One region of the Streptomyces sp. NPDC002125 genome, then DNA from elsewhere that is predicted to be linked to it. Evidence: riboswitches for the same ligand, from Rfam matches in the RefSeq annotation. Region 1 holds a riboswitch; the other holds the start of a gene.
What was found. A riboswitch is a leader RNA that binds a small molecule or an ion and turns the genes downstream of it on or off. The one in region 1 is predicted to bind S-adenosylmethionine.

Region 1 (4,376 bases):
GACGTCCGCGGTGGTCTCCTGGTCCGCCAGATCCACCACTGGGCCGCGATCATCTTCCTCGCGGGCATGTTCGTGCACATGTTCCGGGTGTTCTTCACCGGTGCGTACCGCAAGCCGCGTGAGATCAACTGGCTCTTCGGTTTCCTGCTGTTCGTGCTCGGCATGTTCACCGGGTTCACCGGCTACTCGCTCCCGGACGACCTGCTCTCCGGTACGGGTGTGCGGTTCACACAGGGCGCGATCCTGTCGATGCCGATCGTCGGTACGTACATCTCGATGTTCCTGTTCGGCGGGGAGTTCCCCGGGACGGAGATCATCTCGAGGTTCTACTCGATCCACATCCTGCTGCTGCCGGGCATCATGCTCGGGCTCGTGGTCGCCCACCTCATCCTGGTGTTCTTCCACAAGCACACGCAGTTCGCGGGTCCGGGGCGTACGAACAAGAACGTCGTCGGCATGCCGCTGCTGCCGGTCTACATGGCCAAGGCCGGAGGCTTCTTCTTCCTGGTCTTCGGCTTCATCGCGATCCTCTCCGCGATCGCCACGATCAACCCGATCTGGGCGCTCGGCCCGTACCGGCCCGACCAGGTGTCCACGGGCGCCCAGCCGGACTGGTACATGGGCTTCGCGGAAGGCTTCGTCCGTGTGATGCCGGGCTGGGAGATCAACCTCTGGGGCCACACGCTGGTCCTGGGCGTGCTCATCCCGCTGGTCCTGTTCGGCGTCGTCCTCGCGGCACTGGCGCTGTACCCGTTCATCGAGTCCTGGATCACCGGGGACAAGCGCGAGCACCACATCCTGGACCGCCCGCGCAACGCCCCGACCCGTACGGGTCTCGGTGTCGCCTGGGTGACGATCTACTTCGTCATGCTCATCGGCGGCGGCAACGACATCTGGGCGACCCACTTCCACCTGTCGCTCAACGCGATCAGCTGGTTCGTGCGTATCGCCTTCTTCGTCGGCCCGGTCCTGGCGTTCGTCGCCACCCGGCGCATCTGCCTCGGCCTCCAGCGCCGCGACAAGGAGAAGGTGCTGCACGGGCGCGAGTCCGGCACCATCAAGCGCCTGCCGCACGGTGAGTTCGTGGAGATCCACGAGCCGCTCGGTCCGGAGCAGCTGCACACGCTCACCGCGCACGAGCAGTACAAGCCGCTCGAGATCGGCCCGACGGTCGACGAGAACGGTGTCGAGCGCAAGCCCTCCACGCTCCAGAAGGTGCGGGCACGGCTCAGCCAGAGCTACTACGGCGAGGACAACCAGATCGCCAAGCCCACTGTCGAGGAGTACAAGGAGATCACCAGCGGCCACGGCCACCACTGATCACCTGAGCTGAACGCCACAGCGGGAGCCCCGTCCATCCGATGGACGGGGCTCTTCGCTGTCCCGGAGCCTCGATAAGGTGGGAGACATCCTTCTATCGGCTGTGGACCCCCAGGAGCGGACCATGAACGTTGTGACCCCGGACGGCGGCGACAGCGTGGCGGACCGTACCTGGCCCGGTGTGCTGACCCCCCTGCTGCGCGGTGAGCACCTGGGCGCGGACGACACCGCGTGGGCCATGGACCGGATCATGAGCGGCGATGCCACGGACGTCCAGATCGCGGGCTTCGCAGTCGCGCTGCGGGCCAAGGGCGAGACCGTGGACGAGGTCGCGGGACTCGTCCGCGCCATGTACGAGCACGCCCACACCATCGACGTGCCCGGCCACACGGTCGACATCGTGGGGACCGGCGGGGACATGGCCAAGACGGTCAACATCTCCACCATGTCGGCGATCGTCGTCGCGGGGACGGGCGCGAAGGTCGTCAAACACGGCAACCGCGCCTCCTCGTCGGCGAGCGGGGCCTCGGACGTGCTGGAGAAGCTGGGCGTCAATCTGGAGCTGACCCCGCAGCGAGTCGTGGCCGTCGCCGAGGAGGCGGGCATCACCTTCTGCTTCGCCGTGAAGTTCCACCCGGCCCTGCGCTATGCCGCGCGGGCCCGCAAGGAGCTCGGCACGCAGACCACCTTCAACATCCTCGGCCCGCTCACCAACCCGGCCAAGGTGCGCTCCCAGGCGATCGGGGTCGCCGACGTGAAGATGGCGCCCATCGTCGCGGGCGTCCTGGCCGGCCGGGGCAACTCCGCGCTCGTCTTCCGGGGCGACGACGGCCTGGACGAGCTGACCACCACCGCGACCTCCCGGGTCTGGATCGTGCGGGACGGGACCGTGCGCGAGCAGGCGTTCGACCCGCGCGACGTCGGCCTCGACCTGGTGCCCGTAGAGGCGCTGCGCGGGGCCGACGCCTCGTACAACGCGGATGTCGCCCGCCGGCTGCTCGACGGGGAGACCGGCCCCGTGCGCGACGCGGTGCTGCTCAACTCCGCAGCTGCGCTGGTCGCGCTGGACCCCGCCGAGTCCACGCTGAACGAGCAGATCGCCGCCAAGATGGCCCTGGCCGCCGGGTCGATCGACTCGGGCGCCGCCAAGAAGGCGCTGGAGCGCTGGGTGGCGGCCAGCAACGCCTGACGGCGCACCGGGTGTGAGCGAGGGCGCAGTCCGCGATACGGACTGCGCCCTTTGCGTGTGCGCGGCGTTGTGGCAAGATGCTGCGCAGGTCATGAGTGACAGCGACTACGGCCCCGGCCCGCTGTCCGGCAACCCTCCGTCCGTGGCGGGGTGCCCCGGGTGAAGACCAGGCCGCAGGCAGCGAGGTCTGCGGCAAGCGCGGGCCCCTCGGCATCGTTGGATGCCACCCCTTGGGGTCCTGGTCCCAGGGAGCCTCTTGTGAGCAAGCGAATGCGATAGGGCTCAACGCCCTTCTCCGCGCACCCTTTTTCCTTTCCTTCCCGTGCCGCAGCGTCCTGTCCGACGCCGGTGCGTGGATTTCGCCTGCCTCTTACGGGAGTTCGCCATGTCTGTCTCCACCGCTGCCGTCGACCAGTCCATTTGTGCGCCTCTGCCGGTTCTCGGTGCGGATGTCACCGTTCCGCTGGTTACCGGCGGAGATGTCACCTACGCGGCACTCGACTACGCGGCCAGCGCCCCGGCCCTCCAGCGGGTGTGGGACGACGTGGCTGCCTACGCCCCGTACTACGGCAGTGTCCACCGCGGCGCCGGCTACCTCTCGCAGCTCTCCACCGACCTCTTCGAGGCCAGCCGCGTGACCGTGGCGGAGTTCCTCGGCTGCCGTGCCGACGACCAGGTGGTCTTCACCCGTTCGACGACCGACTCCCTCAACCTGCTGGCCGCCGCGCTGCCCGCGGACTGCCAGGTGTTCGTGTTCGAGACGGAGCACCACGCCTCGCTGCTCCCCTGGCGGGACGCCCGGGTGAGCTACCTGGACGCTCCTCGGACCCCCGAGCAGGCCGTCGCGACCCTGGAACGCGCGCTGGCCGACCGCGAGCCCCACGGCCCCGCGCTGGTCTGCGTCACCGGCGCGTCCAACGTCACCGGCGAGCTGTGGCCGGTGAAGGAGCTCGCCGCCGCCGCGCACGCCCACGGGGCGCGGATCGTGCTCGACGCCGCGCAGCTGGCGCCCCACCACCCGGTGGACATCGCGGAGCTGGACGTCGACTGGGTCGCCTTCTCCGGGCACAAGCTGTACGCGCCCTTCGGCTCGGGTGTCCTCGCGGGCCGTACGGACTGGCTGCGGGACGCCGAGCCCTACCTCGCGGGCGGCGGCGCCTCCCGCAAGGTCGCCCGGCGCGCCGACGGCGGCGTGGACGTCGAGTGGCACACCAACGCGGCCCGGCACGAGGCCGGCTCGCCCAACGTCATCGGCGTCTACTCCATCGCCGCCGCCTGCAAGGCCCTGACCGAGGCCGGCTTCGACCGCCTGGTCGCGCGGGAGCAGCAGCTGGTCACCCGGGTCCGTGAGGGCCTCGCGGACGTCCCCGAGGTCAAGGTGCTCTCGCTGTTCGGCGACGACGCCCCCCGGGTGGGTGTCATCTCCTTCGTGGTCGAGGGCTGGAACAGCTCGCACTTCGCGGCGGCCCTCTCCGCCGAGTACGGCATCGGGGTGCGCGACGGCCTCTTCTGCGCCCACCCGCTGGTGCGGACCCTGCTCGGCAGCGAGCCGCAGGACCCGGGCGAGTGCGGCGCGCCCGAGGCCGCGCCGGGGGAGAGGTCCCTCAACGCCATCCGGGTGAGTTTCGGCGCCGGTACGCCGGACGAGCACATCGACCGCTTCCTCGGCGCGGTCCGCGAGCTGGTGGCCACGGGCGCCCGCTGGACCTACCGCACGGAGGACGGCCGCTGCGTCCCCGACCGGGGCGCGGCCCAGGTCTGACGACAGCGATACGGCTCCGGCCGGGCGCGGGAGACGGCTCCCGCACCCGGCCGGAGCCGTATGCCGTACGAGGTGGGGTGTACTACGCGTCGAGACCGATGGCGA
Region 2 (4,376 bases), on a different contig from region 1:
CGTCGTCCGTCTTCTTGGCGACCTCCTTGACCAGCTCCGCACCGATCTTCTCGTACGGGTCCTCGAGCTCGATCTCCTTGGCGATGGAAACACCATCGTTGGTGATCGTGGGCGCGCCCCACTTCTTCTCGAGGACGACGTTACGGCCCTTGGGGCCGAGGGTGACCTTGACGGCGTCGGCGAGCTGGTTCATCCCGCGCTCGAGACCGCGCCGTGCCTCCTCGTCGAACGCGATGATCTTGGCCATGTGAAGTGGTCCTCCCGGACAGGGGTGGATTTCTCCGGACCGAGAGGCGCCCGCGACGGACGGCCAGCGTGCTCACCGGTTCCTTGCCCCGGCAAGCGTGCGGGCCTCACCGGCCCGGTCCTAAGTTCTGTCACTCTCACCTGGAGAGTGCTAACGCCAATGATTAGCACTCGACCCCTGCGAGTGCAAGCGTCCCCCTCGGGATGTGGACAACCACGGGCCCGAGCGTCCCCCTCCGGATGGGACAACCACGGGCCCGGCCGGGGACGCACGAGGGGCCCGTCCCCCGGTGGGAGGTACGGGCCCCGCGTGTGTGAGTGGTGTCGTCGGACGACCGCGCCGAGCTCAGCCGACGGCGAGCTTGACCATGTCCGCCTGCGGCCCCTTCTGGCCCTGCGAGATCTCGAATTCAACTCGCTGACCCTCTTCGAGGGTGCGGTACCCGTCCATCTGGATCGCGCTGTAGTGGACGAAAACATCCGCACCACCGTCGACCGCGATGAAGCCGTACCCCTTCTCCGCGTTGAACCACTTGACGGTGCCCTGAGCCATGCCTAACTCCCCTATTACTGGCCCTTGCACGAGCACCGCACTTCGCGGGCCCGGGTCAGAACTCACCCTCCGACAGGAGAGGGTGGCGTGCGCCGGAACGCGTCGACCGCGGCCGAATGTATCTGCCCAACTGCCCTCTGCAACAGGTCAATCGGACGAGAATTCTGGGCACACATGAACGCCCGGAAGGGATGAATTCGTGAACATCCTGGGCAAGTCGGGCCTGACAAAGGCCACTTATGGCGCAAGGAGTTCACGTACTTTGGCTGCTTCTTGTCGTGGCCGGGCGCATTCTCATATGCGGGCGGCACGGGCAGCGGCGGGGACTTCCCCAACTGTACCGCGCTCAACCATGCAGAATGGCCCCCTCCGTTTCTCTCGCGGAGGGGGCCATCGTGCTCACGCTGCGCAGTCGGGCGGCCGGGCCGGCCCGTGAGGGGCGATCAGCCTCCGGCGACGGCCGGGATGATCGAGACGCCGGCGCCGTCCGGGGTGACCGCGTCCAGGCCGCCCTCGAAGCGCACGTCGTCGTCGTTGACGTACACGTTGACGAAGCGGCGCAGCTTGCCCTGGTCGTCCAAGACGCGGGCGCCGATGCCCGGGTGGTTCTGCTCCAGGGACGCGATGACCTCGGAGAGGGTCGCACCCTCGGCCGCGACCTCGGCCTGACCGCCCGTGTAGGTGCGGAGGATGGTGGGGATACGGACCTTGACGCTCATGTGGGTGCCTTCCTTGGGTCTCGGGTGGTCAGCTGGCGGCGGCGAGGCCCGCGTCGCGGAACGCGTCCAGGCTGGGCCGGATCGTCGCCGACAGGCCGGTCGTCGGGGCGACCGCGTCGAGCGTCTTCAGGCCGTCACCGGTGTTCAGGACGACGGTGGTCAGCGCCGGGTCGAGCACACCGGCGTCGATCAGCTTCTTCGTCACACCGACCGTCACCCCGCCCGCGGTCTCGGCGAAGATGCCCTCGGTCCGGGCCAGCAGCTTGATCGCGTCGACGACCTGCTCGTCGTTGACATCCTCCACGGCACCACCGGTGCGCCGGGCGATGTCCAGGACGTACGGGCCGTCGGCCGGGTTGCCGATCGCCAGGGACTTGGCGATGGTGTTCGGCTTCTGGGGCCGCACCACGTCGTGACCGGCCTTGAAGGCGGTGGAGACCGGGGAGCAGCCCTCGGCCTGGGCGCCGAAGATCTTGTACGGCTTGTCCTCGACGAGGCCGAGCTTGATCAGCTCCTGGAGACCCTTGTCGATCTTCGTGAGCTGCGAGCCGGACGCGATCGGGATGACGATCTGGTCGGGCAGCTGCCAGCCGAGCTGCTCGCAGATCTCGTACGCCAGGGTCTTGGAGCCCTCGCCGTAGTACGGCCGGAGGTTGACGTTGACGAAGCCCCAGCCCTCGCCGAGCGGGTCACCGATGAGCTCCGAGCAGAAGCGGTTGACGTCGTCGTAATTGCCCTCGATGCCGACCAGCTCGCCGCCGTACACCGCGGCCATGACGACCTTGCCCTGCTCCAGGTCGTGCGGGATGAACACGCAGGAGCGGAAGCCGGCGCGGGCCGCGGCGGCACCCACCGCACCGGCGAGGTTGCCGGTGGAGGAGCAGGAGAGCGTGGTGAAACCGAAGGCGCGGGCGGCCTCGACGGCGATGGCGACGACACGGTCCTTGAAGGAGTGCGTCGGGTTGCCGGAGTCGTCCTTGACGTACAGACCGCCGGTCACGCCCAGCTCGCGGGCGAGGTTGTCGGCCTTGACCAGCTTGGTGAAGCCGGGGTTGATGTTGGGCTTGTCCGCGACATCGGAGGGGACGGGCAGCAGCGGCGCGTAGCGCCAGATGTTGTCCGGGCCTTCGGCGATGCGCTTCTTCAGCTCTTCGGGGGAGCCGCTCGGCAGGTCGTACGCCACTTCGAGCGGCCCGAAACAGGACACGCAGGCGAAAATGGGGCCGAGCTCGAAACGCTCACCGCATTCGCGGCAGGAAAGCGCGACGGCGGGACCGAGATCCACGGCGGAAGTACTGGTGTCGGCGGCAACTGTCTGCACGGCCATGATGGCGGAGGCCCTTTCTCCTCATCTTCCTTGCGACGTATTTCGCCACAAGACGGAATTGGCACCTTCCCCACCGTGACCTCGCGGTCGGCAGGAGGGTTGCCGGGACTTCAACGGGCCGTTCCCTCAGTCCCTCTGGATGAGCGCTATGGCACCGGACCATGGATCCGGGCGTTTTTTCGCGGACCGACCCCGACATGCGAGGGTCATCCGCGTTGTTCAAGACTGTAACCGAAGCACCGGACGATTGAGATAGTCGTCCGTACCGCGAGATGGATCACATACAGGGAGTATCGACCGTGCTGGAAGAGGTGGAACGCTGGCTGACCAGGCGTTCCTGGTCGGCCGCAGACCGCCCGCTCGACCGTCTCACGGCCGCCCGGGAGAGCGGTCCGCACCGCTCCCGCGTCAGCGTCGTCCTGCCCGCGCTGAACGAGGAGGCGACCGTCGGCGCGATCGTCGCGGAGATCCGGCGCGAGCTGATGGAGAAGGTCCAGCTCGTGGACGAACTGGTGGTGATCGACTCCGGTTCCACCGACGGCACCGCCCGCGCCGCGCGCCGGGCCGGAGCCCGGGTCGTGCACCGGGACGCGATCCTGCCCCGGGTACCCGCGGTCCCCGGCAAGGGCGAGGTGCTGTGGCGGTCGCTGCTGGTGACCAGCGGGGACATCGTCTGCTTCGTCGACGCCGACCTCAAGGACTTCTCGGCGGACTTCGTCTCCGGCATCGTCGGCCCGCTGCTGACCGACCCCACGGTGCAGTTCGTCAAGGCGATGTACGACCGCCCGCTCGGCGAAGCCGCAGGCCAGGGCGGTCGCGTCACCGAGCTCGTGGCACGCCCCCTGCTCAACCTGCACTGGCCGAGCCTCGCCGGCTTCGTCCAGCCCCTCGGCGGCGAGTACGCCGTACGGCGCTCCCTGCTCGAACGGCTGCCCTTCCCCGTCGGCTACGGAGTGGAACTGGGCCTGCTCGTCGACGCCCTGCACACGGTCGGTCTGGACGCGCTGGCCCAGGTCGACGTCGGCGTTCGCAAACACCGCCACCAGGACGGCCAGGCCCTCGGCAGGATGGCCGCCACGATCTACCGCACGGCGCAGCTGCGGCTCTCCCGGGGCTCGCTCGTACGCCCCGAGATCACCCAGTTCGAGCGGGGGCCCGACGGGTTCGTCCCGCACACCCATGCGGTGGACACGGAGGAGAGGCCGCCGATGCGGGAGATCGCCGAGTACGCCTCGCGCAACGCGGCGTAACGGTTCTTCTCGCTCAGCCGCACGCAGACTTCACGTTTGGCGGCTTCCCGAACGGGCTAGGTTCGGGTACATGGTCTCCGAGCAAGCCGCCCAGGTCCTCGTCGCGTCCAACCGCGGCCCTGTGTCGTACGCCCTGCGGGAGGACGGCACGCTCGACTCGAAACGCGGCGGGGGCGGGCTCGTCTCCGGCCTCAGCGCCGTCGACGACAAGCTGTGGGTCTGCGCCGCCCTCGGCGACGGCGACCGCGAGGCGGTCCGGCGCGGGGTGTCCGAGCCGGGCG

Region 2: it holds a riboswitch for S-adenosylmethionine, as region 1 does, so the genes downstream of both, thrC (threonine synthase) here and ACWCQM_RS18790 (aminotransferase class V-fold PLP-dependent enzyme) in region 1, are expected to answer to the same signal.

The regions. Positions count from the first base shown of each region.
Region 1 covers NZ_JBSFDD010000010.1:6,409-10,784, forward strand. The annotation lists gene qcrB (cytochrome bc1 complex cytochrome b subunit) at 1-1,320, shown strand, start outside; gene trpD (anthranilate phosphoribosyltransferase) at 1,445-2,509, shown strand; SAM riboswitch class IV at 2,597-2,714, shown strand; gene ACWCQM_RS18790 (aminotransferase class V-fold PLP-dependent enzyme) at 2,895-4,271, shown strand; gene ACWCQM_RS18795 (Lrp/AsnC family transcriptional regulator) at 4,354-4,376, opposite strand, start outside.
Region 2 covers NZ_JBSFDD010000011.1:168,862-173,237, forward strand. The annotation lists gene groL (chaperonin GroEL) at 1-247, opposite strand, end outside; gene ACWCQM_RS20690 (cold-shock protein) at 593-799, opposite strand; gene ACWCQM_RS20695 (MoaD/ThiS family protein) at 1,243-1,518, opposite strand; gene thrC (threonine synthase) at 1,547-2,845, opposite strand; SAM riboswitch class I at 2,864-2,991, opposite strand; gene ACWCQM_RS20705 (glucosyl-3-phosphoglycerate synthase) at 3,145-4,095, shown strand; gene ACWCQM_RS20710 (alpha,alpha-trehalose-phosphate synthase (UDP-forming)) at 4,166-4,376, shown strand, end outside.